DNA from 2 places in the Veillonella sp. 3913 genome. Region 1 is predicted to be linked to the other one. Evidence: a T-box and tRNA genes for the amino acid it is inferred to sense, from the RefSeq annotation. Region 1 holds a T-box; the other holds one or more tRNA genes.
The links. A T-box is a leader RNA that pairs with one kind of tRNA and senses whether it is charged. The one in region 1 lies ahead of EO113_RS04575 (valine--tRNA ligase), so its partner is inferred to be a tRNA-Val.
Positions count from the first base shown of each region.

Region 2: it has a tRNA-Val gene. The T-box ahead of EO113_RS04575 (valine--tRNA ligase) is inferred to sense a tRNA for this amino acid. The anticodon was not compared.

Region 1 is NZ_RQVF01000002.1:310,089-326,077, reverse strand. It holds gene EO113_RS04600 (methyltransferase regulatory domain-containing protein) at 1-790, shown strand, start outside; gene EO113_RS04595 (aminoacyl-histidine dipeptidase) at 976-2,421, opposite strand; gene EO113_RS04590 (asparaginase) at 2,589-3,566, shown strand; gene EO113_RS04585 (adenosylcobinamide amidohydrolase) at 3,640-4,374, opposite strand; gene yfbR (5'-deoxynucleotidase) at 4,477-5,070, shown strand; T-box leader at 5,171-5,381, shown strand; gene EO113_RS04575 (valine--tRNA ligase) at 5,505-8,165, shown strand; gene EO113_RS04570 (folylpolyglutamate synthase/dihydrofolate synthase family protein) at 8,177-9,469, shown strand; gene EO113_RS04565 (O-antigen ligase) at 9,442-10,674, shown strand; gene EO113_RS04560 (acetyl-CoA hydrolase/transferase family protein) at 11,335-12,843, shown strand; gene EO113_RS04555 (methylmalonyl-CoA mutase) at 12,865-14,511, shown strand; gene EO113_RS04550 (cobalamin B12-binding domain-containing protein) at 14,542-14,937, shown strand; gene meaB (methylmalonyl Co-A mutase-associated GTPase MeaB) at 15,006-15,947, shown strand.
Region 2 is NZ_RQVF01000005.1:2,397-18,385, forward strand. It holds gene hcp (hydroxylamine reductase) at 1-237, opposite strand, end outside; gene EO113_RS06290 (Crp/Fnr family transcriptional regulator) at 492-1,202, shown strand; gene EO113_RS06295 (LPO_1073/Vpar_1526 family protein) at 1,353-2,726, opposite strand; tRNA gene EO113_RS06300 (tRNA-Val) at 2,861-2,936, opposite strand; tRNA gene EO113_RS06305 (tRNA-Glu) at 2,940-3,014, opposite strand; tRNA gene EO113_RS06310 (tRNA-Lys) at 3,025-3,100, opposite strand; tRNA gene EO113_RS06315 (tRNA-Asn) at 3,128-3,203, opposite strand; tRNA gene EO113_RS06320 (tRNA-Gly) at 3,214-3,288, opposite strand; gene EO113_RS06325 (DUF86 domain-containing protein) at 3,527-3,832, opposite strand; gene EO113_RS06330 (nucleotidyltransferase family protein) at 3,807-4,130, opposite strand; gene EO113_RS06335 (nicotinate-nucleotide--dimethylbenzimidazole phosphoribosyltransferase) at 4,175-5,239, opposite strand; gene cobT (nicotinate-nucleotide--dimethylbenzimidazole phosphoribosyltransferase) at 5,232-6,278, opposite strand; gene EO113_RS08180 (hypothetical protein) at 6,544-6,705, opposite strand; gene EO113_RS06345 (MATE family efflux transporter) at 7,037-8,380, opposite strand; gene EO113_RS06350 (hypothetical protein) at 8,377-8,787, opposite strand; gene EO113_RS06355 (prephenate dehydrogenase/arogenate dehydrogenase family protein) at 9,100-9,981, opposite strand; gene EO113_RS06360 (DMT family transporter) at 10,135-11,043, opposite strand; gene EO113_RS06365 (YhcH/YjgK/YiaL family protein) at 11,172-11,645, opposite strand; gene fusA (elongation factor G) at 12,296-14,365, opposite strand; gene EO113_RS06375 (amino acid permease) at 14,634-15,989, shown strand, end outside.

The DNA of each region.
Region 1 (15,989 bases):
CTATAACATGGTATATGTAGCAGATACAGATTTCCAATTGTCGGCGATTACTTGGATGAAACAAGAACGTAGGAAATTAATTAATACTATGTCAGACGGAGATTGGAATACAAAGGAACAAATTCTAGATTTTTATTATGACACACAATTCCGTCGTTCCCTATTATGCCACGAGTCGCAAGCGCATTTACTACGTCATACTGAAGAGTTTTTAATTGAAACTTTAGATTCTTTGTATTTTGGTATGGTTAATAAAGGTAAAGAGTTGAAGGATACTGACAATTCTATAGAGCAAGCCATTGTAAATCAATGCCGAAAAGGAGAATTCTTTAATGTCGCAGATTGTAAAGCAGAACTGGAACGATTGCAGAATGGTGCAGAATACAATGAAATAGAATTATACAGTATGCTCATTCGTTTCTTGTTATGTGGATTCATTGTACCTGTGACGGAGAAAAAAGAAATTACTACATTCCAAGAAGGTATGTCCACAGTGCCAAAAGAGATGGCTAATTATGTACAAACTGTTGTGGATAGAGGCGGTCATAAGTTCATCAATATCTCCGACTTATACAACGACAGCATCACTGGATTTAACTCTGGACATGTGCTGATGATGAAAGAATTAGAAACACCAAAGACATTAGAAGAACTCTATGTACTGGCAGATGAAAAATTAAAAGTAAATGAAACAGAATCATCTGGAAAAGTGGTAGAAATAGCTGGTCGTACCGTTGTAGATGGTGTTTTAGATGATTTGGGACGTCTTGGATTCCTGTGTAATAAGTAGATGGATGTATGTCTGCCTAGATGGTAGATGTAGCTTTTCCTATTAAAAAGAGCTGTACTAGCATGTCTATGTGACATGTAAGTACAGCTCTTTTGTTGTGCTAGAGAATATACAAAGGACAGGACATTCATAATGATGTGTATACAACAGGGGGAATCGCGTAGCGATCCCCCTTGTGTATGGTGTTATTGTAATTTTTCTAATAAGGTTAATAAGAATTTAGATACTGTATCTACTGCTGGCAAGTGTAACCGTTCTTTTGGAGTATGAGCGCCTAAGATAGTAGGACCAAAGCTAATCATTTGTGTATTCGGTAATTGTGCTTTTAATAAGCCACATTCAAGGCCTGCATGCACGGCTGTTACATGAGGTTCTACACCGATTACCTCTTTGTATAGAGCAATCGCTTGTTCTTCTAAACGGCTACCACGTTCGTATTCCCAAGCTGGGTAACGACCTTGCTCGGAAGCCGTGAAGCCATGTGCTTTTGCCAATGTCATGATGCGGTCACGTAGGTATGCTAGTTGACTCATAGTCAAGCTACGTACGGAGATAAGAATATCTAATTGTGTGTCATTATCTTCTACGATAGCGATATTGTTGCTGGTATCTACTAAGCCCTCTAACTTTTTACTCATACCAAATACACCATGAGGTGCTAAGTATAAGAATTGCAAGAAGGTGTGTGCTTGTGCATCACTATAGATTGTAGCAGGTGTGTCACAAGGAGTGACTTTCACTTGTAGATTTGGATCTTGTGGAGATAATTCGTGACGAATGATCTCAGCGTTGCCTTGAATATGAGCTTGTAATGCATCTGCATCAGAAGGTTGGCAAAGAATAGTTGCCTCTGCAAAGCGAGGAATCGCGTTATGTTTAGAACCACCTGTAAAATGGCTTAAAGAAATAGGGGATTCTTGTTGTGCTTCCACTAATAAGCGAGCTAGGATTGTCACAGCATTACCAAGTTGTTCACCAATTTCAATGCCGGAGTGACCACCATGGAGTCCATCTACGGAGACTTTCAAAGCAGTTAATCCAGCTGGTGTTGGTACAGCGTTCGTTGGCAAGGTAAGGTCCAAACGACAGCCCCCAGCACAGGCTACAATGAATTCATGTTCTTGTTCTGTATCGATATTGAGCAAATATTGTCCGTGTAGGCGGTCACCTTTCACAGCCATGGCACCATTCATACCTGTTTCTTCATTAGTGGTAAATAGGCATTCTAAAGGTCCATGCGGGATGGTTGGATCATCTAGCACGGCCAGTGCCATCGCTACAGCGATGCCATTATCGGCACCTAGAGTAGTTTCGTTGGCGTGCAACCATTCACCTTCTTCAATCAGCTCGATGGGGTCCTTGGAAAAATCGTGAGTGGATGTGTCAGATTTTTCTGCCACCATATCGATATGACCTTGTAAAATGATAGATGGATGATTTTCATAGCCAGCAGTTGCATTAGCACGAATGATTACATTTAATTCTTCGTCTTGTTCTGCTTCTAAACCTCTATCTTTGGCAAATTGCATTAGAAAATCGCTAATACCCTGCTCATTACCAGATTCACGAGGGATTTGACTGATTTCACGGAACCAGTGTAATACATTAGTTGTATAGTTAGTATGTGTCATAATAAACCCTTTCTTAGGATGGATGAAATATTCAATAAAATAACTATACTCTATTAGCCGTAAGGGGTCAATATAAGAATAAATGATTCTTTTATGATGAAAGTCTATGTCAATGGTGTGCCAAGGAATGCTATAATAAGAATAGTGATTTCAAAGGAGGTTATCACATGAAGGATACAAAGATTATGATTATAGGCACAGGAGGTACCATTGCAGGTACAGGAAATGGGTCTAGTGCATTAACGGAATATAGAGCGGGATCCATAGGCGTGTATGATTTGATACAGGCTGTGCCTGCTTTGAATGAGTATGGTCCTTTTGAAAGTGTGCAATTCTCTAACATAGATAGTTCTGAAATGAGCCCTTATCGGTGGGTACGGTTAGCACTACTTGTGAATGAAGTGGCTGAGCGAGATGATATAGGTGGTATTGTTATTACCCACGGCACAGATACGATGGAAGAAACTGCGTATTTCTTGCAATTGACGGTACATACGAAGAAACCGGTTGTGATGACTGGTTCCATGCGTCCTGCTACAGCACTCAGTGCTGATGGTCCGGTGAATTTGCTGCAAGCAGTGCAAGTGGCGCGCAGTGAAAGTGCTATCCACCAAGGTGTTCTTGTAGTGATGAATGGATACATTGATAGCGCTAGAGAAGTAGCAAAATTACATACCACCGATGTGGCTACCTTTGGAAATACCCAATTAGGCCATATGGGGTGTATACAAAATGGAAAGGCTTATTTTTACTATACTCCATGTCGTAAGCATACAAGTGACAGCGAATTTATTTTGCGTGAAGAAGTGGAATTGCCACAAGTGGGAATTGTGAATCTCTATGGAGGTATGGATACAGAAATACTAACTATGGTAGCAAGTCGATCACAAGGGTTAATTGTGGGTGGTTTTGGGCATGGCACATTGCCACAGGCTGTACGAGATACGCTCAAAAAAATTACCATTCCCAAAGTACGATCATCTCGCATTGGAAATGGTATTGTGTCCAGTAATTCATCAGATGTAAAAGAAGGCTTTATCGTTAGCGATTCCTTGTCACCTGTGAAAGCTAGAATTCTTTTGATGTTGGCTTTACAACAAGAACGAAGTCGAGAAGATTTAGAGAACTTATTTGCACTCTATTAAGGCATCTCTTGTCTTGCTATGCATTCTATAGAGGTCTAGGTTAACGAAATGGTAGCAAATAAGTCCATAATATTTACAGATCCAAGGTAGCTGTGTTTTCTAATGCTTTTTCTATAGCACTTCGCACGGCTTTAGCTAAGGTGTCACCAAATTGGGAGAAGGTTCCTGTATCTGTCAGGAGCGCTCCATTTGGATCGATGGTCATGATGACGCCATCTGTGGATGTACCAGTGGCAGGCTGATTAGATAGAACGCTAGTGATTCCTATAGATTGAAGTGCCACTGTTTTGGCTTCGGTAATTGTGAGAAGTGATTTTGTAAGTGCTCCATCAGTAAGTGCACAATTAGTAAAGACTAAGAGATTGATGGTGCCTCCAGCGTGAAAAACTCCATCTTTTTCGTAGTATGTGTAGCCATCGCCTGCTCGATGCGCTGTTTTTTCAACACCGGCGGTGGCAATGACTTCTACGATGATAGTTCCTTCTTGGTAACATACATAGGCATGTCGATTCATAGAGGCACTAGTCAATAAGGCTGTACAAAAATGGATGGGTAAGTCTAACTGTACGCATTCTTTTGCTAAATAGGCAGAGGTGGACCCACCAGGTAATTCACTTTCATTATTGACAAAAAAAGTTAATTGCTGATTGCGTACTGCCATGACATGGTGTAGGCCACCGTTGAAAGGGCTTGTGCTGATGGCATAATAGGGCATATCATAGGTAATGGTAATGGCTGAACTATGGATGTCCACGTAACCACCACTACGTAGTGTAGTAGGAACCTTGTATTGATTGTAATTGGGCATATATCCTCCTAGTAAGTAACATGTTATTTTATATAGTTATAGTACCATAAAAAGAACTAGGATAGTATAATAGATTATATAATCATTGAGGAGGAGTCTATCATGGAAGAGAGTCATTTTTTTGCGCTATTGCAGCGTATGAAATATATTCAACGCTGGAGCTTAATGCGCAATACAGAAGTAGAAAACTTACAAGGCCATAGTTTGGAAACAGCTATGATTGCGCACCAATTAGGGGTGTTACGGAATACCTATTTTGATGGGGCTGTAGATGTGAACCGATTAGCGGTATTGGCTATGTATCACGATGTGAGTGAAGTTTTTACAGGAGATATGCCGACACCGGTAAAATATTTTAACCCTAAGTTGCGTGCTCTCTATGGAGAAGTAGAACAGTTGGCAAATAAAACTTTGTGGCATACATTACCAGAAGAGGTTCAACCGTGCTATGAGGAAGCTTTATTAGGTAGCTCTGATGAATATGCAGTCTTAATTAAAGCAGCAGATACGATGTCAGCATTTATGAAATGCGTCACAGAAAAAGCTGCTGGTAATGATGAGTTTAATGCAGCCTATGACAGTATTTATAAGCGTTTGCAGGATATGAATTTACCAGAGGTGAATTTATTTTTGAAAGTGTATGTTCCGAGCTTGACAAAGTCCTTGGACGAAATGAATGTATCCTTTGCAAAATAATTTATGTTATAGATAGATGATTGTTGTAAAAATATAGATAGATTTATGGACGGATATATTGACGGTGTTACATGCTTTCACGTATACTAATATTATATAGATAATGACTAAGAAGAGGAAAAATCTTTTGAACGCATCACAGAGAGCATTGGGTTGGTGGAACAATGTATGTAATAGAAAGAGGGTAGTCTCGGAGTTGGCATGGTGAACTAGAGTAAGTATGCCCGCTGATCAGCGTTAACGATAATGAGTGATTGCTACGGCAATAATCTAGGTGGTACCGCGGAAGTATAGACCCTTTCGTCCTAATGGACGAAGGGGTCTTTTTGTATATAGAAAGAATATCTATCATTTTTGCGACTTTGCAAGTTTACCATAGAAATATGCTAATTGAAGGGTAGGAATGTAAAGATATATTTGAACTAGGAGGACATATGAAGGAATATAAAAATCTCACAACTTACAATCCAAAAGAGATTGAACAACAATGGTATACATATTGGGAAGAGAAAGGGTACTTTCATGAGGAAGTGGACACAAATAAAGAGCCTTTCAGCATTGTGTTACCGCCACCAAATGTAACAGGTCAATTGCACATGGGTCATGCCCTTGATAACACCTTGCAAGATATTTTGATTCGTACGAAACGTATGCAAGGCTACAACGTGTTGTGGATGCCTGGTACAGACCATGCAGGGATTGCAACGCAAGTAAAAGTAGAAGAAAATATCATGAAAACAGAGGGAAAATCTCGTCATGATTTAGGTCGTGAAGAGTTCTTGAAACGTGTATGGGAGTGGAAACAAGAGTACGGTAGCACCATCGTAAAACAAATCCGTAGTTTAGGTGCTTCTTGTGACTGGACGAGAGAGCGTTTTACCTTGGATGAAGGCTATCATGAAGCAGTATTAAAAGTTTTCGTAGCATTGTATGAAAAAGGGTTAATCTATCGTGGTGAACGCATCACTAACTGGTGCCCTAATTGTTTGACAGCTTTATCTGATATCGAAGTAGAACACGAAGATGAAAATGGTCATTTATGGCATATTAAATATCCTGTGATCGGGGAAGAAGATGTATTTTTAACAGTAGCTACCACACGCCCTGAAACGATGTTTGGTGACGTAGCCGTAGCGGTGAACCCTAACGATGAGCGCTATGCCCATTTAGTAGGCAAAGAATTATTGCTTCCATTTGTGAATCGTCATATCCCAATCATTGCCGATGAATACGTAGACCAATCTTTCGGTACTGGTTGCGTAAAAATCACTCCAGCTCATGACCCTAATGACTTTGAAATGGGACAACGCCATAACTTAGAAAGTATCGTGGTGATGAACCCAGATGGTACCATGAATGCAGGAGCAGGTCACTTTGTGAACATGCCTCGTGAATTAGCGCGTAAACAAGTAGTGACAGAATTAGAGGCTCAAGGTTTATTAGAAAAAGTGGAAGAACATGGGCATAGTGTAGGTCATTGTTCTCGTTGTAACACGACAGTAGAACCTATGGTGTCGAAACAGTGGTTTGTATCTATGGAGCCATTGGCAAAACCTGCCTTAGAAGTGGTACGTGATAAATCTATTGAATTTGTACCAGAACGTTTTACTAAAACATATACCAACTGGTTAGAGTCTATTCGTGATTGGTGTATTTCTCGTCAATTGTGGTGGGGACATCGTATCCCAGCGTGGTACTGCCAAGATTGTGGGGAAACGATTGTAACGACAGAAACATTGACAGAATGTCCACATTGCCATGGCAAAGTAGAACAAGATCCAGACGTACTAGATACATGGTTCAGCTCCGCTTTATGGCCATTTGCCACAATGGGTTGGCCGGACAATACAGAGGAAGTGAAACATTGGTATCCAACTAGCGTCATGGTAACAGGGTATGACATTATCTTCTTCTGGGTAGCTCGTATGATTTTTATGGGTTTAGAATTTAAAGAAGAAATTCCTTTCAAACACGTATTCATTCATGGCCTAGTACGTGATAGCCAAGGCCGCAAAATGAGTAAATCCTTGGGCAATGGTATCAATCCATTAGAAGTGATCGAAGAATACGGTGCCGATGCGTTGCGCTTTACCTTGGTAACAGGCAATACACCGGGGAACGATATGCGTTTCTACATGGAACGTGTGGAAGCAAATCGTAATTTCGCCAACAAAATTTGGAATGCCTCTAAATTTGTGTTGATGAACTTAGAAGGTTTTGATGAAAGCTTCGTACCAAGCGCAGAAGATTACACATTGGCAGATAAATGGATTCTAGAAGAATACAATAAAACAGTCGCAAACATTACGAATAACCTTGATAAATTTGAATTAGGGGAAGCAGCGAGCGCTGTATACGATTTCATTTGGAATACGTACTGCGACTGGTATATTGAATTAGCAAAACCTCGTTTATACAACAAAGAAGGTGGTCGTGACCGTCAAACAGCTCAATACCTATTGGTATCCATTCTTCGTCATATGATGGAATTGTTGCACCCATTCATGCCATTCGTAACAGAACATATTTGGCAACACTTACCACATGAAGGGGAGAGTATCATGGTCGCTCCATGGCCAAGTACATTATCCATGGAAGGTTTCGGTTCTGCAGCGGCACATATGAATGTGATGATGGACGGCATCAAAGGTATTCGTAACATGCGTGCAGAAATGAATGTACCAATGGGCAAACGTTCTGAAGTTATCTTGGTGCCTGCTACAGAAGAATTGAAAGGTATCTTAGAAACCCATGGTGATTACTTCCATACCTTAGGTTGGGCAGAAAAAGTGACAGTACTTTCACCAGATTCGCCAAAACCAGAAAACGCTACAGTAACTGTGGTGAACGGCTTAGAAGTGTACTTGTTGCTGAAAGATTTAATTGACGCAGACAAAGAAAAAGAACGTATCGCCAAAGAACAAGCCACAGTATTGAAAGAAATCGCTCGTTTAGAAGGTAAATTGAACAACCAAGGATTCTTAGCGAAAGCTCCTGAAGCAGTAGTAGCGAAAGAAAAAGAAAAATTGGAAGAATACAAACAAAAACAACAAGCCTTGAACGAACGTGAAGAGTTCTTAAAAACATTAGCATAAGGAGATCCATCATGAATTATACGGAAGCGATTGCCTACCTAGAAGAGGTAGCCTCCTTTGGGATTCATCCAGGATTAGAACGGATTACAGCGCTATTAGAAGAGCTAGGAAATCCACAACATACATATAAAACGATCCATGTCACAGGAACGAATGGGAAAGGATCTGTATCTACCTATATTACCTATGGCTTGTATATGAGCGGGCTTCGAGTGGGGACATTTACGTCCCCGCATCTGCAATCCTACACGGAGCGCATGCGTGTGAATACGGCCTGTATTACAGAAGAGGCCTTTGCTGATTTGATTGAACGTGTAAGTCATGCTGTGAAAACTATTATGGATCGCGGTGTGGAAGCACCCACACAATTTGAAATCTTGACGGCAGCAGCATTCTTATTCTTCCAAGAACAAGGTGTGGACTATGCCGTTATCGAGGTAGGCTTAGGTGGATTACTAGACTCTACGAATGTCATCACTCCAGAAGTGGCAGTAATTACAAATGTGACCATTGACCATCAAGCGTACTGTGGAGATACCGTAGAGGAGATTGCCCGCCATAAAGCAGGTATCATCAAACAAGGAGTGCCTCTTGTAACAGCAGCTCAAGGGAGCGCTCTAGATGTGATCAAGGAAACGGCTCGTTCTCTAGGCGTGACCTACCATGTGTTCAATGAAGACTTTACCATCGATAGTCGCAGTGCGATGGCGATGGGACAAATGATTACTGTAAAAGATAAAGAAGAACATAAAGACATGCTCTTTACTTCTATGCATGGTATCCATCAAGCCCTGAATTTAGCGTGTGCAGCAAGGGTATTGCAAATCCTGAAAGACAAAGAACAAGCAGTGAGCGAAGAAACGTACCGTGAAGGCTTAGCTCGTGCTACTTGGCCAGGACGGTTTGAAACCTTCAAAGTCCATGGCAGGACAATCATTTTAGATGGGGCTCATAATGCGAGCGGAGCAGAAGCCTTTTCTATGACTTTCAATGAACTGTATCCAGAAAAAGCGAAAACTGTGGTTTTATCAATTTTGGAAGATAAAGATGTATCCACTATGGTTAGTTATTTAGTGGGACAAAAAGACCGTGTTATTACGGTGCCAGCACCAACACCACGAGGCATTGCACCGCAACAGTTAGCAAAACAAATGCCCGTCCAAGCAGATCCTATGGAGACAATCCAAGAGGGCTTAGTCCATGCTATGAAAATAACTAAGGAAGGCGATATCATCGCTGTGGTGGGATCCTTATACATTCTTGGGGACGTGCAACAATGGCTCGCCCAAGAAATGGGGCACTAATGGATGCCCTACGTAGACTATCTGTGGACCAATGGATAGTCTACCTCCTCTATGGAGCCACCGTGTGCATTCCCTTAGTACCCATAGGTGGCAATATTCTTGTCCTTGTGGCGGGGATACTAGCATTGCTATTTGATAGGCAACGATTTTCTGGGGCCTTACATTGGCTACAATGGGCAGTTCTGGGGTTTATTCTTTGGACGGGATTTTCTATCGTTAATTCCATGAATATACAATGGTCGGCTATGAGCTGGTTTTACCATATAGGTATGTATGGCAGTATCTATTGGTTGATGACATATTATATAGATAATGAATTACGGCAGAAAACGTTTTTGTCCTTATTTTGTATGACTGGAGTTCTCGTGTGCTTAGGTGCGGGGTATCAGTATTTTTATATGACTCCGGAACATATTCATGAATGGGTGGATAATGTTCATTTTCCAGGACTCATGCGACGCATGTATGGGACGTTACAGAACCCTAATTTATTGGGTGAGTATTTATTGTTTGTCCTATCCGTTGGTGGATTAGGAACGATACAGGTATTGAAAGCTAAAGATTGGAAACGCTTTACCTGCATGGCATTAGCAGTCATATGTATGCTACTATGCCTTGTTCTTACTTATTCGAGAGGCATGTGGCTTAGTTTGGCTATTGTTGTATTTGTGGCAGGTATTTGTGTAGAGCGAAGACTATTATATGCTCTTCTAGTAGTGCCGTTAGTGTTATTCTTTTACCATGGGGAAGTATCCAGTCGATTATGGTCGCTTTTTAGTGGGCAAGATACATCGGTCATGCTCCGGTGGGCATTATGGGATAGCACTATGTACATGATAGAAGATTTTCCTATCTTTGGTATTGGTTGGGATGCATTTTGGATGACCTATCCAGACTATAATTATTTTATCCAAGATCCAACGGTCATAATCTATCATGCCCATAATTTGTATTTGCAAGTGGCTGCAGAAACGGGTCCGATTTCCTTGTGCTTGTTGTTAGCAATTTTATTAGGGCATAGTAGAAATATACAAAAACAAAAGCACCTTGCCATTCCATATCGCTATAGTATGACCTTGATTACCGTAGTTGTTTTGGTAAGCGGTCTCTTTGATCATGCTTTATATAGCCAGCAAGTAAGTATGGTCTTATGGCAACTATTAGGCTTTTCTATGAGTGTCATACGAAATAAAAAAATAATATAAAACTTAAAAAGTATAGAGAAGGTCTTATGACTATCTCTATACTTTTTATATGTAGTAATCATTGTATTTAGATTGTATATTGTCTATAACAATATTTGCATACATCAATTGTTATAGAAGAGTATGAATATTGAATTAAGAAATATGAAAAATGATACTGTTGTTTTGAAGTTAAAGGAATCATCAATTATATAGCTTTGAGTGGACTAACACAGTAAAGTAAAAAACTATAACTTGGGAAATAACAAAAAAGAATAAAAGCAAATAACTGTTAGTTATGAATAATATAACACGTAGAAATGCATAAACATAAATAGAGTGTATGCATAAGAGTTGAAATATCGAAAAAAGTTGTACTACACCAACATTTATAGATATAGGTAGTTAAAGGGTATAACAAAAAGTTATACTCGCATTGGATTTATCTGTTCTGTATGCCTATTATGCATATATTTGCATATATGGTTGACAATAATAAGAAAAATGAGTAGTATTTATGAGAATTAACAAATGTCACACTTTGAGTAGATATTTAATCTTATATTTCTATAACAGTTTTGTAAGTAAGAAATTTCTTTCATAATAGAAATAAAAGAATTGAATGTATAGTGTGATTGTTAGATAGCTGAATAAGTCATTCAAACTAAAGGAGATGGTAGTATGATCGACATTTTAGATCGCGTGCAAGGCGCAGCGTTGCAAGCAAAAATTACTACAGCAGAAGAAGCAGCTAAATTGATTAATCCAGGAGACCATGTAGGTATCAGTGGTTTTACACCATCTGGTTACCCTAAAGCAGTGCCATTGGCTCTAGCAAAACGCATGGAATCAGATCCTTTCCAAATTGATCTTTGGACTGGTGCATCAGTTGGTGATGAAGCAGACGGAGCGTTAACTCGTGTAAACGGTATTCGTCGTCGTTTCCCATATCAAACAAATAACGATACTCGTAAAGCTTTAAATAGCCAAAAAATTCGTTATATTGATATGCACCTTAGCCAAATGGCTCAACAAATCCGGTATGGTTTCTTCGGTGACACTGACGTAGCTATCATTGAAGCGGTTTGCATCCGTGAAGATGGTGGTATCGTTCCTAGTACATCCGTTGGTAACTCTCCAACATTTGTTAGCCAAGCTAAAAAAGTTATCGTAGAAGTGAACGTATCTCAACCAATGTCTTTGGTAGGTATGCACGATATCTATGAACCACAAGATCCTCCATACCGTGAGCCATTCCCAATCAAAGCGGCTGGCGATCGTATCGGAACAGATTACATCCCATGTGATCCTGCGAAAATCGTAGCTATCGTTCCATGTGATGTACCTGACACAACTCGTCCACTAGCACCAATCGATGATGATGCAAAAGCGATGAGTCAACATTTGATTAACTTCTTCTTAGAAGAGGTAAAAGCAGGTCGCTTACCTGAAAACTTATTGCCATTACAATCTGGCGTAGGTTCCGTAGCAAATGCTGTTGTGTCTGGCTTGGCGGAAGGTCCTTTCACAAACTTATCCATTTTCACAGAAGTTATCCAAGATGGTATGTTGGACTTAATCGATGCAGGTAAAGTAACAGATTGCTCTGGTACAGCATTATCCCCATCCCCAGATGGATTGAAACGCTTCTATGACAATATTGAAAAATACAGCAAACATATTCTCTTGCGTCCACAAGAGATTTCCAATAACCCTGGCTTAGCTCGTAGACTTGGTGTTATCACTATGAATACAGCGATTGAATTCGATATCTTCGGTAATGTAAACTCTACTCATATCATGGGTAGCAAAATGATGAATGGTATCGGTGGTTCCGGGGACTTCACTCGAAATGGTTATATCTCCATTTTCTGTACGAACTCTGTAGCAAAAGGCGGAGATATTAGCTCCATCGTTCCTTTTGTATCTCACATTGACCATACAGAACATGATGTACAAGTATTCTGTACAGAACAAGGTATTGCCGATGTTCGTGGTTTGGCTCCAATTGAAAGAGCATACAAAATCATTGAAAACTGTGCTCACCCAGACTACAAACAAGAATTACTTAACTACCTCGAAAGAGCTATTGAAAAGACAAATGGCGCCCATACACCTATCTTATTAGATGAAGCTCTTTCTTGGCATAAACGCTTCACTGAAACAGGAAGCATGAAAAAACAAGGTTAATTTTATAGGAGGATGATGAACATGGCTAATGACAACTTAAAAGCCAAACTTGCTGAATATGATGCAGCGTACGCTAAAAACTGTGAGAAAGTACCTGCTCGTCAAAACTTACCAGAACAACCGGTATACACACCGCTTGATTTAGAAGGTTTTGATTATGAACGTGATCTTGGATTCCCAGGATTCTATCCTTACACTCGTGGTGTGCAACCTACTATGTACCGTGGCCGTTTCTGGACAATGCGTATGTATGCTGGTTTCGCAACTGCTGAAGAGTCCAACAAACGTTATCGTTACTTAATCGAGTCCGGTGCAACAGGTCTTTCTTGCGCATTCGACTTACCAACACAAATCGGTTATGACTCTGACGACGCTATGGCTGAAGGCGAAGTTGGTAAAGTAGGTGTTGCGATTGACTCCTTAAAAGATATGGAAATCTTGTTCCAAGGTATCGACTTAGGTAAAGTTTCCACTTCTATGACAATCAACGCTCCTGCATCTGTACTTCTTGCTATGTACATTGCAGTTGCTGAAAAACAAGGTGTACCTTCCACTGAACTTCGCGGTACAATTCAAAATGATATTTTGAAAGAATACGCAGCTCGCGGAACTTACATCTTCCCTCCAAAACCATCCATGCGTTTAATCACTAATATTTTCGAATATTGCTCTCAATATGTGCCAAAATGGAATACTATCTCCATCTCCGGTTACCATATTCGTGAAGCTGGTTCCACTGCTGCGCAAGAAATCGCTTTCACAATTGCTGATGGTATTGCATACATCGAAGCAGCTCTTAAAGCTGGCTTGGAAGTTGACGATTTTGCAGGTCGTTTATCCTTCTTCTGGAACGCACACAACAACGTATTAGAAGAAGTTGCGAAATTCCGTGCATCCCGTCGTCTATGGGCACATATCTTGAAAGAACGTTTTGGTGCTAAAAAACCTAAATCTATGATGTTACGTGTACATACTCAAACAGCTGGTTCTATGTTGACTGCACAACAAGTTGACAACAACATCGTTCGTGTTGCTCTTCAAACTGCAGCTGCTGTAATGGGTGGTACTCAATCCTTACATACTAACTCTCGTGACGAAGCATTAGCTCTTCCAACTGAAGCATCTGTACAAATCGCTCTTCGTACTCAACAAATCGTTGCTTACGAATCCGGTTTAGCTGACGTAGTTGACCCATTGGGTGGTTCTTACTATGTAGAAGCTATGACTAATGCTATCTATGAAGAAGCTAAAGCATACATCCAAAAAATCGATGAAATGGGTGGCGCTGTTGAAGCTATCGAAAAAGGTTACATCCAAAAAGAAATCCAAGAGTCTGCTTATAAATGGCAAATGGAAGTGGAATCTGGCCTTCGTACAATCGTAGGTGTTAACAAATTCCAAGTTGAGGAAAAACCAGTTGAAGGTCTTCTTCGCATCGATGCTTCTGTAGGTATCAACCAATCCAAGAAAACACAACAAGTTCGTGCAGACCGTGATCAAGCAGCAGTTGATGCAGCATTAGCAGCATTAAAAGCTGGTGCAGAAGATGAATCTGTAAACTTGATGCCATTAATCTTGGCTGCCGTTAAAACATATGCTACATTAGGTGAAATTTGTAACGTATTGCGCGGCGTATTCGGTGAATACCAAGCTCATTCCACACTATAATTAATCGAACCTATTTGGAGGTATAACATCATGGCAGAAAAACGTATCAGAGTAATCGTAGCAAAACCAGGTCTTGATGGTCATGACCGTGGTGCAAAAGTAGTAGCACGCGCACTTCGCGATGCTGGTTTCGAAGTTATCTACACAGGTCTTCGTCAAACACCAGAACAAATCGTTGAAGCTGCTCTTTCTGAGGACGTTAACGTAGTTGCGTTATCTCTTCTTTCTGGCGCGCACAACACATTGTTCCCTAAAATCGTTGAAATGCTTAAAGAAAAAGGCATGGGCGATGTATTAGTAGTTGGTGGTGGCGTTATTCCTGACGCTGATATTCCTGGCTTAAAAGAAGCTGGCGTATCCGCAGTATTCACACCAGGCACTCCAACAGCTGATGTAATTGAATTCATCAAAGCTAACGTAAAATAATATACTTGAGCTAGGCTCGGGCATGTATGTTCGAGCCTAGACGTATATATAATTGGGACGGTGACAATATGGATTTAATCAAAGAACTATTAGAAGGTTCTCGTCTTGCATTGGCTCGGTCCATAACGGCTGTAGAAAATGAATACGATAATGCGATCGACATTATGAAATCTATTTATCCACGTACTGGTAAGGCTCGTATCTTGGGTATCACAGGTGCTCCAGGAGCTGGTAAAAGTACATTGACAGATAAAGTGGTTAAGCATTATCTAGAACAAGGTAAGAGAATCGGCATCGTTGCTGTTGACCCGACCAGTCCATTCTCAGGCGGCGCTATTTTAGGTGACCGTATTCGGATGAATGATTTGACATTAAATGAAAATGTGTTTATCCGTAGTATGGGTACACGTGGTAGCCTAGGTGGATTATCTAAAAAAACAGCAGATGTTGTTAAATTAATGGATGCATTTGGTATGGATCTTGTTATCATCGAAACCGTAGGTGTTGGACAATCCGAAGTAGATATCGTTAAAAATGCAGATACTACATTGGTTGTATTGGTACCAGGTTTAGGTGATGATATCCAAGCAATCAAAGCGGGTATTTTAGAGATTGGCGACGTATTCGCTATCAATAAAGCAGATCGCGATGGCTGTGATAAGCTTAATGTTGAAATTGAAATGATGCTAGACTTAGATTCTCGTGAACTTGATTGGAGACCACCAATTAAGAGAACTATCGCTAGTAAAGATGAAGGTGTTGATGAATTAGTGGAAGCACTAGATGAACACTTTGAATATCTTGAAGATAGTGGAGAATTAGCAGCTCGCCGTGCAGAACGTACGCATGATGAACTTGTAGCGATGATCAATGAGCAAATTATGCGTTATGTTCATGAACATGTGGTTGAAAGTGACGCTTTCAAACAAGATGTAGCAGCTGTTAATAATAGAACTAATGACCCTTATAGTGTTGTTAACGCGGTATTAGAAAAGTCCTTAAAAAGATAATAAAAAGAATGATAAAAATCTAATATCGTGGTATCATATAAG
Region 2 (15,989 bases), on a different contig from region 1:
TTGTACACGATCTTCGGAGAAGTTTACGTTTGTTACGCACATGAATAAACCACGTTTTAACAATTGTACGTTTTCTAACGTTACTTCTGTAGCTTGCATTGCACGAGCTAAACCGATCAACGCCGCTGTTAATTCGTCTTGTAAATTTGCAACCGGTGCTGTTTTACCACATACACCTTGTACTGTACAACCATTTGGTTGCGCTGTTTGTTCACATTGGAAACAGAACATACTCATAATAACCTCCTTGGGAACTTTGCCCATAAACATGTTTCCTACAACATACTTTGTTTTAGATATCGTTTCTATACACAACCATCCTATAAAAGGAGTGCATAGCATTATCTTGTTATCTATGTTTTTAGTATAGTATACTGAAAGCAGAAAAAACGTATCCTTGGCTACATTTTATATAGTTTTCCCTATACTTTTATTCATGCTATAATGAAAGTACAGAAATAAAGTATACTCTCTAATTTAACGGAGGTCCTATGTCGACATTACATCCTACATTAGAAACATACATGAATACGATTCAACAATCCCCCTTATGTGCACATATTACACCAGAAAATTTGTCACTTTTTTTATCCCATGCAAATGTGAAAGTGCAAAGTTTCAAAAAAAACTCCTTCATCGCCATCGCCGGTGATCCTATGGAAGGCATTGGTATCTTATTAGAAGGTCGTGCTTTGTTAACGCGAGAGAACATGTTAGGACAACGAACTATCGTAACGGAGCTAGAGCCGTCCTCAATGTTCGGGGAAGCTTTACTTTTTAGTAACCATCCTCTGTGGCCTGCTACGATTGAAGCCACAAAAGATGCGATCGTTTTGTTTTTACCGATTGAAACTTTCACCAAAGCATTTCCGGACTGTCAAACTTGTCAAATCCAATTGCTCACGAATCTCATGCATGACCTATCCGAAAAGGCTATGCAACTGACCCGTAAAGTACATTATTTATCCCTCAAAGGAATGCGCGAGAAAATTTTTGCCTATTTTATGGACCTTCACCGAGTGCAAAAAAAGAACATCCTCACCTTACCACATAATCGGCAAGAAATGGCAGACGTCCTCAACGTAAGCCGCACCGCACTCAGTCGTGAACTGGGACGTTTACAAGACGAACGGATTATCCAATTCCACGGCAAAGAAGTAGAGTTAGTGGATATTGAAACCATCGAAGATTTTTCATTTTAATATAAAAGGATACTGCCTTAGCAGTGTCCTTTTTTCCTTCTAAACTGACACTTCTCCTACGTAAATTCTGCATCTATTAACATGAAATCCCCTACTGCATCCGATTCTTTCGTCCGGAAGTGTAGGGGATTATTGTATTCAATTTTATTCCTAGTGTCGTCCAGAAGTATCAAACCAAGGAGATACATCAAATTGTTCGTGAATAGTAGCACGTACCATAGCACTGCCCAAATAAATGCCTAGCAAAGTGAGATGCAAACGACTAAGCGGTGCTCGATCATAAATATGACTAAAATCCACTAATAATGGAGAGATACGTTCCAATACTTCATCAAACGATGTACTATCCCAATCAACGGCCTTACCAAAAGCAAGACGAGTTAACCCATTTTGGATACTAATATCTGTGAGTCCAGCTCGTTTGAATAAGCTAGGTAACATATATTCATCCACAGCCATCAATTTCAATAATGAAGAGTTAATACTTTCTACGACAATAGGCATCTTAACTGGCGTATCTTGTACTATAAAAGCTAACTCTTCATGACTAAATCCACGGTAATCAAATACAAGAGGATAGGAATTTCTCATAATTTGTTGAAATGATAAAGTGTCCCCAAAAGAAATACAACGCAAATATTCTAATTGTTGATACATATCTTCTTTTCGTGGCAAATCACTCATGAATGGTTCAATATACTTTTCCAAATAATGGCGGAAATTTTCTACCGAATAGTTATTAGAATTTTTAGAATACTGTACGATCAATGAGATAGCTAATGCTTGCAAATGTCCCACTTGTAAATGTACTAAACTCTTCAATGCATCAACAGCTACCAAATATAATGTGCTAGATTGAGGTTGTTCCACCACATCTTTGAAAGTTTCTAAGAGGATTTCTTTCATCCACTCAGTAGAATTCGCTACATACGCCTTTTGTACATGTAATAAACTTTCTTGTAACGCTATATTTTCAAATAAATGCGTAGTTTCTTCCTCTGATTCAGTATCTAATTGCGCCAATATGGCTTCTGTAATCTCAGTAACCTTTTCTTCAGATTCAGGATTTAAAATACCGAATGCAGATTTATATTGAGCTACCGCTTTATCTAGTAATGTTTGCTCTTTTACAGCTAGTTTAATAGACGCCTCTGGTTGAGCCTCTATCGTCTCGGTAATCATACGTTCCGTTACTTTTGGCATAATTCTAGTCGCATCTTCTGCTTCTTCCGGCGGTTGTTCTTTCACAGCACGGACTAATTCTTCTGAGACTATACCTTCTACAAAATCATCTTCCACAGGATCTACGGATAGTTCTTCGTCTCGAAGAGCATAGGGATTTTGAAATGTCCTTCTTTGGTGTTCATAAGGATCATCATATGATAGCGAATCCACTATTTTGTTGCTAGTACTTCCTTTCTTATCCCGAAATAAGAAGTAGCAACATAAAAGAAATAGACAAATCACTCCTAAAATAACCACATATGGTCCATATCGCAATGAAAGTTCTATTAATCCATCCATAGAAAATCCTCCTAGTTATACTGCAATGTTATCTGTCTTTACTATCCTTATTATACCGATTTATGTGTATCTTTAAAAGTACTATTCATACTTTTACCTATAAAAAAGGAACTACCCTTAGGTAGTTCCTAGCGTGGTGGACGATGACAGGATCGAACTGCCGACATCCTGCTTGTAAGGCAGGCGCTCTCCCAGCTGAGCTAATCGTCCATATGGTGACCCGTGGGGGAATCGAACCCCCGATACCGCCGTGAAAGGGCGGTGTCTTAACCGCTTGACCAACGGGCCATGTTGTAAGTGGTGACCCACCCGCGACTCGAACGCGGGACACCCTGATTAAAAGTCAGGTGCTCTGCCAACTGAGCTAGTGGGTCATGATAGTATACTAACCGAAAGTAAGTTGGCTCCTCGAGTAGGACTCGAACCTACGACCGATCGGTTAACAGCCGATTGCTCTACCTGCTGAGCTATCGAGGAATGAACAAACTGGAGCGGAAAACGAGATTCGAACTCGCGACCCCCGCCTTGGCAAGGCGGTGCTCTACCGCTGAGCTATTTCCGCATGTATGCAATCCTGGTTTTCTTTCTTGCGACTGCTCATTTATAATACCAAAAAATTTGGATGGTTGTCAACATATTTTTAACAAATATTTTTTTGTTAAACAGCATATGATAACTTCATCCTATCAACATATAATATTGTTATATTTTCAATATATTAGACAACCTTGATAGACAAGATACAAAAAAGATTGTAGCACACTATCAGGGATATAGCTTGCTACAATCTTTACTATTTTTTAAAACATCTCATTTTCAAAACCATATTCGTCGTCCAATATGGCCACCAATTGTTCTCTCAATTCTGGTAACTTTTCTTTATACGTGCTCCAAATAAGTCTATAGTTATTTTGTCCATAATTATGAGACAACTGATTTCGCATGCCTTTAATATTTTTCCAAGGAATTTCAGTATGGCTATCCTTAAAATCTTGAGAAACCTTTCCTAATGTCTCTGCAATTACTTGAATTTTATATAGCTTAACAGACGCATCTAACCTATCTATTAAATCCAATACATCAACTAATATATCTTTGTTCTCCATAGATATCACCATATATATGAATCATATCTCTATATAAATTTTCTTGAAATCGTTTAGTCAATTTATTTCCATCAGTAAGCAAATCTACATCCATTTGCAACACTTCTTTTAAAGTTTCTAAAAGGCCGCCCACTTCAAACAAACTAATACTATCATTATCAAAAACTACAAACAAATCTACATCACTAGTTTCTGTAGCCTCACCACGAGCATAAGAGCCAAAAAGATAGGCTGATTTCATGTGATATAGCTCTAGAACCGGAGCAATTAAGTTACGAATCTCATCAAGTGTTTTCATACTACTTCCTCCTTTTCTATATTATACCACATAATTAGTAACTATTACCGTCCATCCTGACGCTTAGATCCTGGTCCATCGACGGCTACATTTACGCTAGCTTCGCCGAATGTTTTCATATCATTTAACATATGCATACCCGCATCAAGGACGGATAGCCCCATGGTGGATCCTAAGGCTTCATCCATTTCAAAGCCATAGAACAGATGCGGCTTGATTCCCAAGTATTTCATTTGTGCTGCTTGCACTGGTTCCCCTGTATGGACAGATGGGAACACGTAATCCATGACTGCTTCGTTGATACATTTTGCAGCTAGTACGGCTGCTCCTGTTTCCGCCGTGTCGAAGACCACTGCCATACGATGGCTAGCCGCCCCCAGGATAAGTCCTGTTAAGACCACCACGTCTGGAGAGCCTACGGTGGCTAATACATGCACGCCGTCTTGGCTCGGCAAATCGTGTTCTGCCAAACTGGCGGTCAACTGTTTTGCCTTTTCTTGAATGCTCAAAGTGCAATTATTCTCTGCCAACAACTCTGCCATCGGATATCCTGTGATTCCTGCTGTGACTGCCAACGCTGAAAGTAAACTTCTTTCACCGACAGTACCGATAGCTATCGTTTGGTACCCCTTGTGGCTCAATTCATCTGCCAAGGCAAAGCCTACTTCTAAACCTTGTTCTACGATGTCAGGTGTCAACGCCGCATGCATGCGGAAAAATTTAGATCCTTTGGCTAATTTATGTTGACGCACACCTTCGATGTGACTTGTATCTAATTCTAAGCCTGCATCCACTAAGAACACAGGAGCGCCAATTTTCTTCGCTGCTCCGTGGGTAGCAGAATGTCCAGAGGCTAACCGTTCCATAGCTTTCAAGCTTTCCACGCCATGTGTTTGGTTTTGTGGTCCATCTACAGCGATATCAGCTCCTACGATAACAACAGCATGGCGAAGATTATTAGGTTTTTCCTCTTTCAGAATCCCTGCCATACGCTCTGTAATCCCCTCTAGACGTGCCAAGGAATACAATGGTTTTGTTAGGTTGTCGATGCGCAAACGGCATTCCTCCATGGACGGTTTGTGCAATGGTTCGATGACAAAATTACGCATGGTGCTCACCTCCTGCAACTTCGCGGAACATGTCCACGGCTAAGTTCAACATTTGCATTTGCATGGATCCGCCTGTGGCCTCACCCAAGCAGAATCCAAGGTCCACATAGGCCTCTAAGCCCAATGTTTTCAGCGCATCTTTATGAGCTTTTTCAGCGGACAAATGAGATGCCATCACGTAATCCATGGTGTGCGGGTTCATAGCATGCGCAATGAGGGCGCAGGCTGTGGTGTTGAATCCATCGATGACCACCAACGCATGGTTTGCCGCCGCTCCTAGGATAACACCTACTAGGCAAGCAAACTCCAAGCCCCCTACGGCAGATAAAACACCCAATCCATCTGTAGGTGGAATATCTGCATATTTTACTAGTGCATCGTAGACGACTTTTTGTTTCACTTTCAACCGTTCGTCCGAAATATTCGTACCTCGTCCCGTTGCTTCGTTCGCTGAAAGTCCGGAGAACTTCGCTGTAATGACTGCACTGGACGTAGTGTTACCAATGCCCATTTCACCCACTAGGAAAGTATTGAATCCTTCTTTCACCTTCTCTTCTACGAAAGCAATGCCCACCTCAACGGCCTCAATAGCTTTATCCATAGGCATAGCTGGTTCTTCTAACATGTTGTTCGTACCATTCGGCATTACCTTGTGATGGTGTAAGCCTGGCACAGCGGACATATCTGCCGCTACCCCTACGTCGATGACTTCAATTTGAGCACCACAATAATTCGCTAGCGCATTGGCTGCGGCCCCTTTTGGAATCAAGTAGTTCATAGTCATGTGCACTGTTACCTCTTGCGGGTAGGCACTGACACCGATTTTTGCCACACCATGGTCACCAGAGGCGATGATCATACAAGGCTTAGGAGCTGCTGGATTTACTTGATTCGTAGCTGCCGCATAATGCTCTACCATCGTCGCTAACTTACCATATGAACCGTATGGAGTCCCCTTATTCCACTGTTCCCCAATTGCTCGTTCAATCTCTTTATTCCGTGGCACAATCTGTGCCAATGTACTTTCATATAAACTCATACGTCCTCCTATGTGAAACCCATCATAAGAATACAAAAAAGCATAGCCCTAGACTATGCCAAGTTGATTCCATTATAAAGTATTTTTCGGTCAGTTTCAATTTTTATATTCATTTCGTTGTTAGAGTGGAGTCGCCCACATACATGTTGTAAAAACTGCCCTACGCGAAAGTTTTGACAACATACATGTGGGCTTCCTATACAGTAGCAAAGATGAAACTATAAAAATTGAAACAGACTGGGGGAAAATAAGCGGGAGGGAGTGGTTAGATTCCGAGTTCTTCCCAGACCACTTCATGATCGTATGTCAGCTCTCGGTGTAGTGCATGTCTAGCCTGAAGAATCCGTTCTTCATCTATCATCAACTCTTCTTCTAAATCATATAGTATTTCATTAACTATCTCACAATAATTAATATCTTTAAACATAAAAACACCTCCATATCTCTTTTTCACATCTACAGTATATCATACTTTTATACAACACTAATCCCTTTTAACAACTCACATCACCCTCTCTCGATAAATGCAAAGGAGCCCCCATGTGTTCTGTCAAAAACTTTCGCGTAGGGCAGTTTTTACGGAACACATGGGAGCGACCCTCACACTCTTCCCCCTAGGTAGCCACCCCGCTCAGAACGGTTTAAATTCCTCCTCGATAAACGCAAAGGAGCCCCCGTGTATTCTGTCAAAAACTTTCGCGTAGGGCAGTTTTTGCGGAATACATGGGGGCTTCCCCTTCGCTTTCACGATATGGAATTTAAACCGATATGAGCGAACGACCTCTCCATTTGTTTGACTGCCACCGCCACACAAATATAATCGCTCGTATAATCTCATCGATAGCCATGGCAATCCACACCCCTACAAGTCCCCAACCAAGGACGATACCAAAGTAGTAGGACAAAGTCACCGCAAAGGCCCACATGCCAAAAACACCGACAAACATAGGGATTCGAATATCTCCTGCCGCTTGTAAACATTGCACCAATACGATATTAGCACCACGTCCAATTTCTAGGAAAATTTCAATAAACAGCACAGCTTTCGCCAGATCTATAATCTCCTGATTATCTGTCACAAGTCGCATCACTGGTTCACAGGCAAAATAAAAGAAGGTACTCAATCCGACACCAATGGAAACGCCTGCTGCCGTTGTGAGCCACACACGGCGGGACACTTCTTCTTCTCGTTTAGCCCCCATAAGGAATCCTACCACGATTTGCGCTGCATTGGCCAAAGCAATTGTATACATATAGCAGAAAGTAGCGATGATATATACATACACTTTCGTTGTAATCACCACGAGCCCCATGAGGTTCACCATTTTCATGATAACTGTCTGTGACAGTTGGTATGACAAGGTTTCCCCTCCGGATGGTACGGAAATAAACAGCAATTGTCGTAGCGTTTCCCAACGGAATGGGCGAAGATACTCTACTTTCATACGGGCTGTCAACAAAGACTGATGGCACCAGATAATAATACCTAGTCCCAAAGCCTTACTAATGACCGTCGACAAGGATACCCCTAATACCCCCAGGCTTGGAATTGGTCCCCAGCCGTAGATGAGTACATAGTTCAAGATAATATGAACCACGTTCATGACAAGGGCAATCCACATAGCAATACGAGGCATGGAGTGCCCCCTAAATACAGCTACATAGGTTGTGTAGATACCTGTAATAGGAATACTAGCCGCCACGATATTCAAATAGAGTGTGGTTTCTTCCATAATCTCCGGAGGTACGCCAAGCCATTCACAGAGAGTCTGATGAAAGATAATGACTACCGCCCCTGCGATAACGCTAAACACCGTATGAAAGACAACGCTAATGGTGTATACTTCGTCGATTTTATCCGGGCGCTTAGCTCCCAAATATTGAGCAATCAAAATGGTAGTCGCCGTACTCATCACAATAAGCAAAAACAAGATGACATTAATAATCTGATTCGCATTGGCTACGGCTGCCACCGCCGTTTCTGCATACTGGCTGAGCATAAATTGGTCCACATTACCCAATAACATTTGTAAAAATAATTCTATAAAGATAGGGACACTCAGTGCCCCCACAGATAAAGATACGCTCTTTGTTACTTTCATTCTAATTCAACCTTCTCTAATGCGCCATTCTCCACTAAAGATTCCCAAGCAGCCACTAGACGATACCGTGCCTCCACTTCAGCTTCTTTCCAATGTTCTCCCTCGGGAAACCATTCACTAGGTACCTGACTGCATTTCGTAAAATTCAAGGTATATCCCATGGAGCGCACTTCTTTAGACACCCACCATGCACCTATACGGTCACGACTGTCTAAATAGACTGTATCTAAACCCGTTTCGGATACCCAAGATACAATCTCAGGCCAATACTCCTCAGGGATGACACTCGCTCCCAATGTGTCTTGCAACGCTTGATTCGCCACTTCCAAGGGATTGTCTACCCCTACACCTGGTGTATTTTGTACTTCCTCTAGCACTTGATCCACTATACTTTGTGCTGTGTCCATCTTACTATCGCTCCTTTCTATGCTTGTCTTTTATATCTATCTCTTACTATTCCACATTTATAAGACCATGCTGAAAGTTCTCCCATAGACATGCCCTGTTTCATTCAAACATCTATTGCTATTATATCACAGGCTATGCGTATAGCCTATATTGAAAGCCTTCCCTCGTATTACATTGCAATGCATGCATCGTTCACGCTATTTCACTACTAAGCAAAGATATGGATAGGTACCTGGGTTGTACTATCAAGCACATTAGCTCTTATCTATGGGCAGGCATGGATAAAGAGCGAGGTTGCACTTTCAAATATATTAGTTCTTATCGATTGTCAGACTCGGCAAACGATCTCGTATCTGTTTCGCTCGCTCTAAGTACTGCCCTAAACTATCTCCATTGTCATCCGCATGGAGCAATTGTTTTACAGCAGCTAATTCTTGCTCTACTTGTTCAATGGCTTTCAACACATTCGTACGATTTCCGTAGATAATTTCTTGCCACATACTCGGCAAACCACTGGCGGTACGAGTGCTGTCTCGTAGGCCTCCCGCCGACAAGCTCATGCGCTTATCTCCCAGTTCATCATTACCTACGGCGGTAATCATGACGGATGCCAACATATGCGGCATATGGCTCACCATAGCCAAACACCCATCGTGGCGTTTCATGTCCACGTATTCGATACGAGACCCTACGGCACGCCCCATATCGGCTAGTTCCTGTGCCACTGTGGCATCGTATGCTGGTTGTTCCTCATCTTCTAGGACAATCCAGCCCATTTTCTGAAAGAGGTCTTTATGGCCTTCTTCATAGCCACCTTTTTCAGAACCCGCCATAGGATGCACGGACACGAAGTGAACGCCCTCTGGGATATGAGCGTACACGGCATGAGCAAATTCATCTTTCGCACTGGACACATCGGTCACCACTTGCCCCGCCTGAAACAGATGGGCTACTTTCACAAAAAGTTCACTATTTGTTTGTGGCGGCAAGGCAAACACGACCATGTCTGCGCCGGTGATAACAGGTTCTACCGCTGTGAAAGCCTGTGACACACAACCATCAGCCAAGGCGAGGTCGCAAATTTCCTGACGCCGCGCGTAACCGATGACATCATATGTCGTATATGCTCGTAATGCTTTTGCTAGAGAGGCCCCTAGCAATCCTAATCCAATAATACCAACCGTTCGTGCCATCTATTCCTCCTACACGCAACCTCAAGAAACGTATCTATCTACCCTATACAGGCTTTAAGATGCCCCCACTTACTAATAAGGTACAGCTACTTTTACAAGCATCTGTACCCTTCATTCTGTATTTATTAGTTCTACCACGAATTATAGATTCGGTCAACTTTTATTTGTAGCGCGACCTTTATCCCATGCCAAGATAAATATTGTAACAATGATAAGGGTCATACCTATGATATCCCACTGTGTGAACTCATTGCCCAACAACAACCATGCCAGTACCGCTGCCGAAATAGGTTCTATGGATGAAAGTATCGATCCCGTCACAGCACCTACTCGTCGCACCCCTTCTAGGTATGCATTAAAAGAGACTACTGTGCCAAAAATGATGATACTCCAAAACCCACCATAGGTCCACCAATCCCACACAATCCCTTCAGAACTTGGTTGTGTAGCAATCCACGCAAAGGCCCCTCCGATAAGCATGCCAAAGCCCACGATAGGTGCCGTACCATACTTTTTCAATAGTGGCACTGGTTGCAGCGTATAAATACCAACTGCTACAGCAGATAGCATCCCCCAGGTTAGAAGTGTATCATCTAACGCTGATATATCCCACACACCTTGTAAAGCAATAATCGCGGTCCCCACCGTAGCTAGTACTACACTGACTACTTCTGCCACCCTTGGTAACGTTAAGCGTGTAATAGATATGTATAAAATAATCAATGCAGGACCTACATATTGTAAGACCGTCGCAATCCCTGCCCCTGCATAGGCAATCGCTTTAAAATAGGTATATTGGCACATCCACATACCAAGGACACCAAATATAACCAACCGCAATGTATCTTTCCAGTCAGAAAAAACCTTAAAAATAGAAGCTCTTCCTTGGTAAAAGGCCGCTACTACCGTAATCACACCAGCAATGACAAGGCGCATAGCTACTACCCATTCTGCCGACATCATCCGCTGTTGTTGCACAAATTGTGAGCACATTCCAGAAAAGCCCCATAGAACGGCGCCTAATGCAATTAGTAACATACCTTTCATTACATATGCGTTCATAGTCCCTCCTTTTACAACCCTTACAAATTATTAACAATTCACGGAATATCTAATTACCATCATCGCTACATCATGTCTGTGTCTGTGTAAGATTATATAGCATCATAATGTGCAGTCAACGCCTAATCTTATTCGGCTAATAGACTTTTATGAATCTTTACCACGACCTTGCGAATTTCTTGTACCTCATTCGGTGCAATCAAGGTGCGATGCAATTCTCCAGGATAAAAAATACAATAATCCCCTGGGCGTACATCAATTTTTACCATGCCACTTTCTGTAGGATCGTAAAAGTAACAATCCTTGTCATCAAAAGCCTCAACCACGTCCGGAAAAGTTTGACGAATGAGAATCTCCATTTGCTCTTCTCCAGCTACTAGAAATTGCACATCCATGTAATCCTTGTGCCCTTCAATCTTCGTCTCCTCATAGACCCTTGTGTTTACAATATCCACATTGGCATACATCAAGTCACCCTCTATGGGGTAGCGACCACCTGCAAATGTCGTGAAATCATGCGCTTTCAAAAACTCAAGAGCTCGCTCTACCGCTTTCGGATACCGAAACTGTGTATAATCAATCGCAATATTTTGATATATCATGACTTACTCCTTTATCTCCGTATATAAAAGGCACCCCACAGCGCCCTATGAATCGTATCTATCTCTATCTACTATACTAGCAACACCATATAAGGTCAAACACAAATTCTGAGAATCCTAGTAATACAAAGCCACCCTACAGCATTCCATTATTCCCTAAATTATGCCACACAAGAAACTCTACTTTTATTCTCTCACAAACTATGCTATACTAAAAACAACAAAGGAAGAGCCACCAACGTGCAGCTAGCGTTAGGCTCATCTCAAGAACTATAGAAGCAGAAATTGCCTAACGTGTTAAGGTATGATAGACCTTATACGTTAGGCTTTTTCATTGTCTATTTTACTAGATCAATGAGTTGAATTATTGAGAAACGCCGTTACGAGTAGTAGCCTTGTGGCGTCTCTTTACTAACTAAATTACACATACGCAAGAAGAGCACGGCATGTTCCGGAGCAAACCTAACCACTGTATCAGTTTGCGGAGGAATGTGTCGTGCTCTTCCCTTTGCCCTATTCAGTTAAGAACGCCATAGGCTGCATAACCTAACAAGAGACGATACATTATGAAATACCGTTTGTGAGGGGTATACCGTGCTCTTCCCTTTTGCATTAAGTTAAGAACACCACAGGCTACATAGCATCACAAGTTACGACTCTTCGTGACCCGCAAATCCTGCAATGATTGTTTCTGCTTGTTTATGTGGCACTTCTTCGTATCCATTGAACTCCATATTAAACACACCTTGTCCTTGTGTCATGGAGCGCAATACTGTTACATAATCTAGCATTTCCACCAATGGAACTTGGGCTTTCACCACAGTGATTCCTTCACGTACACCTTGGTCCATACCGAGTACGCGACCACGGCGGCTATTCAAATCACCCATGATATCGCCCATAAATTCTTCTGGTCCGATGACATTCACATTGTAGACTGGCTCTAACAAGATAGGTTTCGCATCAGGCACACCTTTTTTCAAAGCTTGAGCTGCTGCCATTTTGAATGCCAACTCCGAGGAGTCCACTGTATGATAGGAACCGTCTAATAATGTCACTTGGATACCAATCATTGGATACCCTGCCAAAAGACCTTTTTCCAACGTTTCACGAACACCTTTTTCTACAGCTGGAATGTATTGACGTGGCACAGCACCGCCAAAGATTTTGTCGATAAACTCGAACTCACCTTCATATAATGGGGCAATACCAAGTTTCACATGACCATATTGACCATGACCACCACTTTGCTTTTTATGTTTACCTTCTACTTCCACTGTGCCACGAATGGTTTCACGATATGGAATATACGGTGTTTCTAATTTAGCACGCACTCCATATTTGCGTTCCATTTTTTGTAAAATATGTTCTAAATGGACATCGCCCATACAACGCACTTGCATTTGACGACCTTCCACATCTTTCACCACTTCACAAGTTGGATCTTCTTCAGAAATACGTCCCAAAGCATTCGCTAATTTTTCCTCTTCCCCTTTTTTCTCTGGTACCATAGCGATGCGGTAAAGTGGTTGTGGGAAACGAATTGGTGCATATTGTACTTTAAATTCCGCTGTACCAAAGGTATCTCCTGTTTTCGTTTCTGCTAATTTAGGAATGACTACGATATCCCCAGCTTTTGCTACCTCTACTGGCACTTGTTGTTTACCAATTAAGGTTACCATTTTACCCCATTTTTCTTCTACATCACGGGTCACATTATAGAGTTTATCTCCTACTTTCAATTCCCCAGAGAATACACGGACAAAACTTTGTTTTCCTGCAAATGGATCAAGGATTGTTTTAAATACGAAACCAGTAAACGGTTTATCTGCCACCACGATATGTTCCTCTTGAGAGTCCACACCGATAGCGGTCATCACTTTTTTCGTTGCATCTGGCATATAGCGGATCATACGATCTAAGACTTGGTCCATACCTATACGGCTCAAGACAGTACCACACATGACAGGACATACACGGCCCGTCAACATGCCTTCACGCAAACCTTGACGAATTTCTTCTAAGGTCAATTCTTGTCCATCTAAATATTTTTCTAATAATGTATCATTACCCTCTGCAGCCGCTTCCACAGTCATTTCACGAATTTCTTCTACTTTATCAGATAGCTCTGCCGGCACTTCTACTTCGGTCATCTTACCATTTTCATAGACATAGGCAGTGCGTTTTGCTACGTCTACGACACCTTTGAAAGTAGGCCCTCCACCGATTGGAATTTGCAGTGGCATAATCGCTTTACCAAATAATTCCCGCATCTTTTCCAAGGTGCCAAAGAAGTCTGCTTTTTCAACGTCCATTTTATTGATGAAAGCCATACGAGGCATTTGTAATTCTACGCCATACTCCCAAGCACGAATGGTATCGATTTCTACGCCTGTACCAGCAGATAATACCATAAGCATGCCGTCTGCTGCACGCAAAGCAGACCGCACTTCCCCATGAAACTCAGAATAACCTGGAGTATCGATGAAGTTAATTTTATGACCTTTCCATTCACAAGGCGCCATGCCTAATTGGATAGTGACATTCCGTTTAATTTCTTCTGGCTCAAAGTCCATAATATGTTTATTATCTTGACCTTTACCAACAAAGTCTACAGCACCACAAGACAATAATAATGCCTCTACTAATGCTGTTTTACCCGCCCCGTCATGGGAGACCACCGCCACGTTTCTGATCAAATCACTAGTATATTCTTTCATGAACATCGTCCTCCTTTACAGCCGAAAACAGTCTATTGTTTAAGTAATTCTACATACTTTTATAAACTCCTTTGAATATACTGGATTTTATATATGCAAATTACGCATAGTATAGAGTCATGTATGAAAAAAACTAGTATCACTTATAGTTACCTATATATCCGTTACTTCTCTACTAAACTAAAATTTTACTAGGTTAATTCTATAGTTTATGGTATTCTATTAGATATATCATTTCAGAACATACATGGGAAGGGAGTTATATAGTATGAAAGATAATGAATCAAAGACGTCATTGCATCGTGGACTGAAAAGTCGACACATGCAAATGATCGCCTTAGGCGCCTCTGTGGGGACCGGCCTTTTCTACGGATCCGCACCAACAATCCAATTAGTAGGACCAGGTGTTATTTTCTCCTATTTATTAACTGGTATCTTTATTTTCTTTTTAATGCGTATGCTAGGAGAAATGTCAGTTCGTGAACCTGTGTCTGGCTCTTTTACTTATTTTGCAAGTAAATATTGGTCTTCCTTTGCTGGCTATTTATCTGGCTGGAATTACTGGATTGTGTACATGCTTGCCAGTATGGCGGAACTTGCTGCTATTTCAGTATACTTAGATTTCTGGTTACCTGGCATTCCCCATTGGATCACTACACTAGCTTGTATTACATTAGTGACGGCGATTAATCTCATCAATGTACGTGCCTATGGAGAAGTGGAATTTTTTGCATCACTCATTAAAGTGGTTGCTATCATTGCTATGATTGGCTTCGGTATCTTCCTCATCTTCTTCGGAGATATGGGTACATTCCCGCAAAACTTCTCTAACCTTTGGGTTCATGGCGGGTTGTTCCCGAATGGTGCGTATGGTTTTATCGCTTCTATCGCTGTGGTGATGTTCTCCTTTGGTGGGGTGGAACTCATTGGTATCACTGCTGGGGAAGCTGAAAATCCTGAAAAAACGTTACCAAAAGCGATTAACGAGTTGTTAGCTCGTATCCTGATTTTCTATGTAGGTACGATGACTATCATCATGGCACTATCTCCATGGAATGAATTAGGTACTCATGCGAGTCCATTTGTCCAAATCTTTACGAACATCGGCATTCCTGCAGCAGCACATATCTTGAACTTCGTTGTTGTAGTGGCCGCCTTATCTGTGTACAATAGCTTACTATACAGTAACTCTCGTATTTTGCACAGCATGGCATTATCTGGTGATGCGCCTAAAATCTTCAAGCACTTAACTGCTACAGGGGTGCCATTGATTGCAACCTTATTCTGTGCAGCCCTAGCCTTGATCGTTGTATTCTTAACATACATCTTCCCAAGTGCTAGTGATGTGTTCCTACAATTATTGGCTATCATCGTAGCTGGTCTCATCATTGCATGGTTCATCATTCCAGTGACGCACCTTAAATTCCGCAAACGCTTTGCTCGTGAGGGTCGCCTTGATGAATTGAAATTCAAATCCATCTTGTATCCGTTTACAAATTACTTCTGCTTTGCCTTCATCGCTATGGCAGTAGGCGTTATGTTAACAATGGATTCCATGCGCACATCCATCTACATCATTCCCGTGTGGATTGGTGCTCTGTACATTGCGTACAAACTTAAGAAA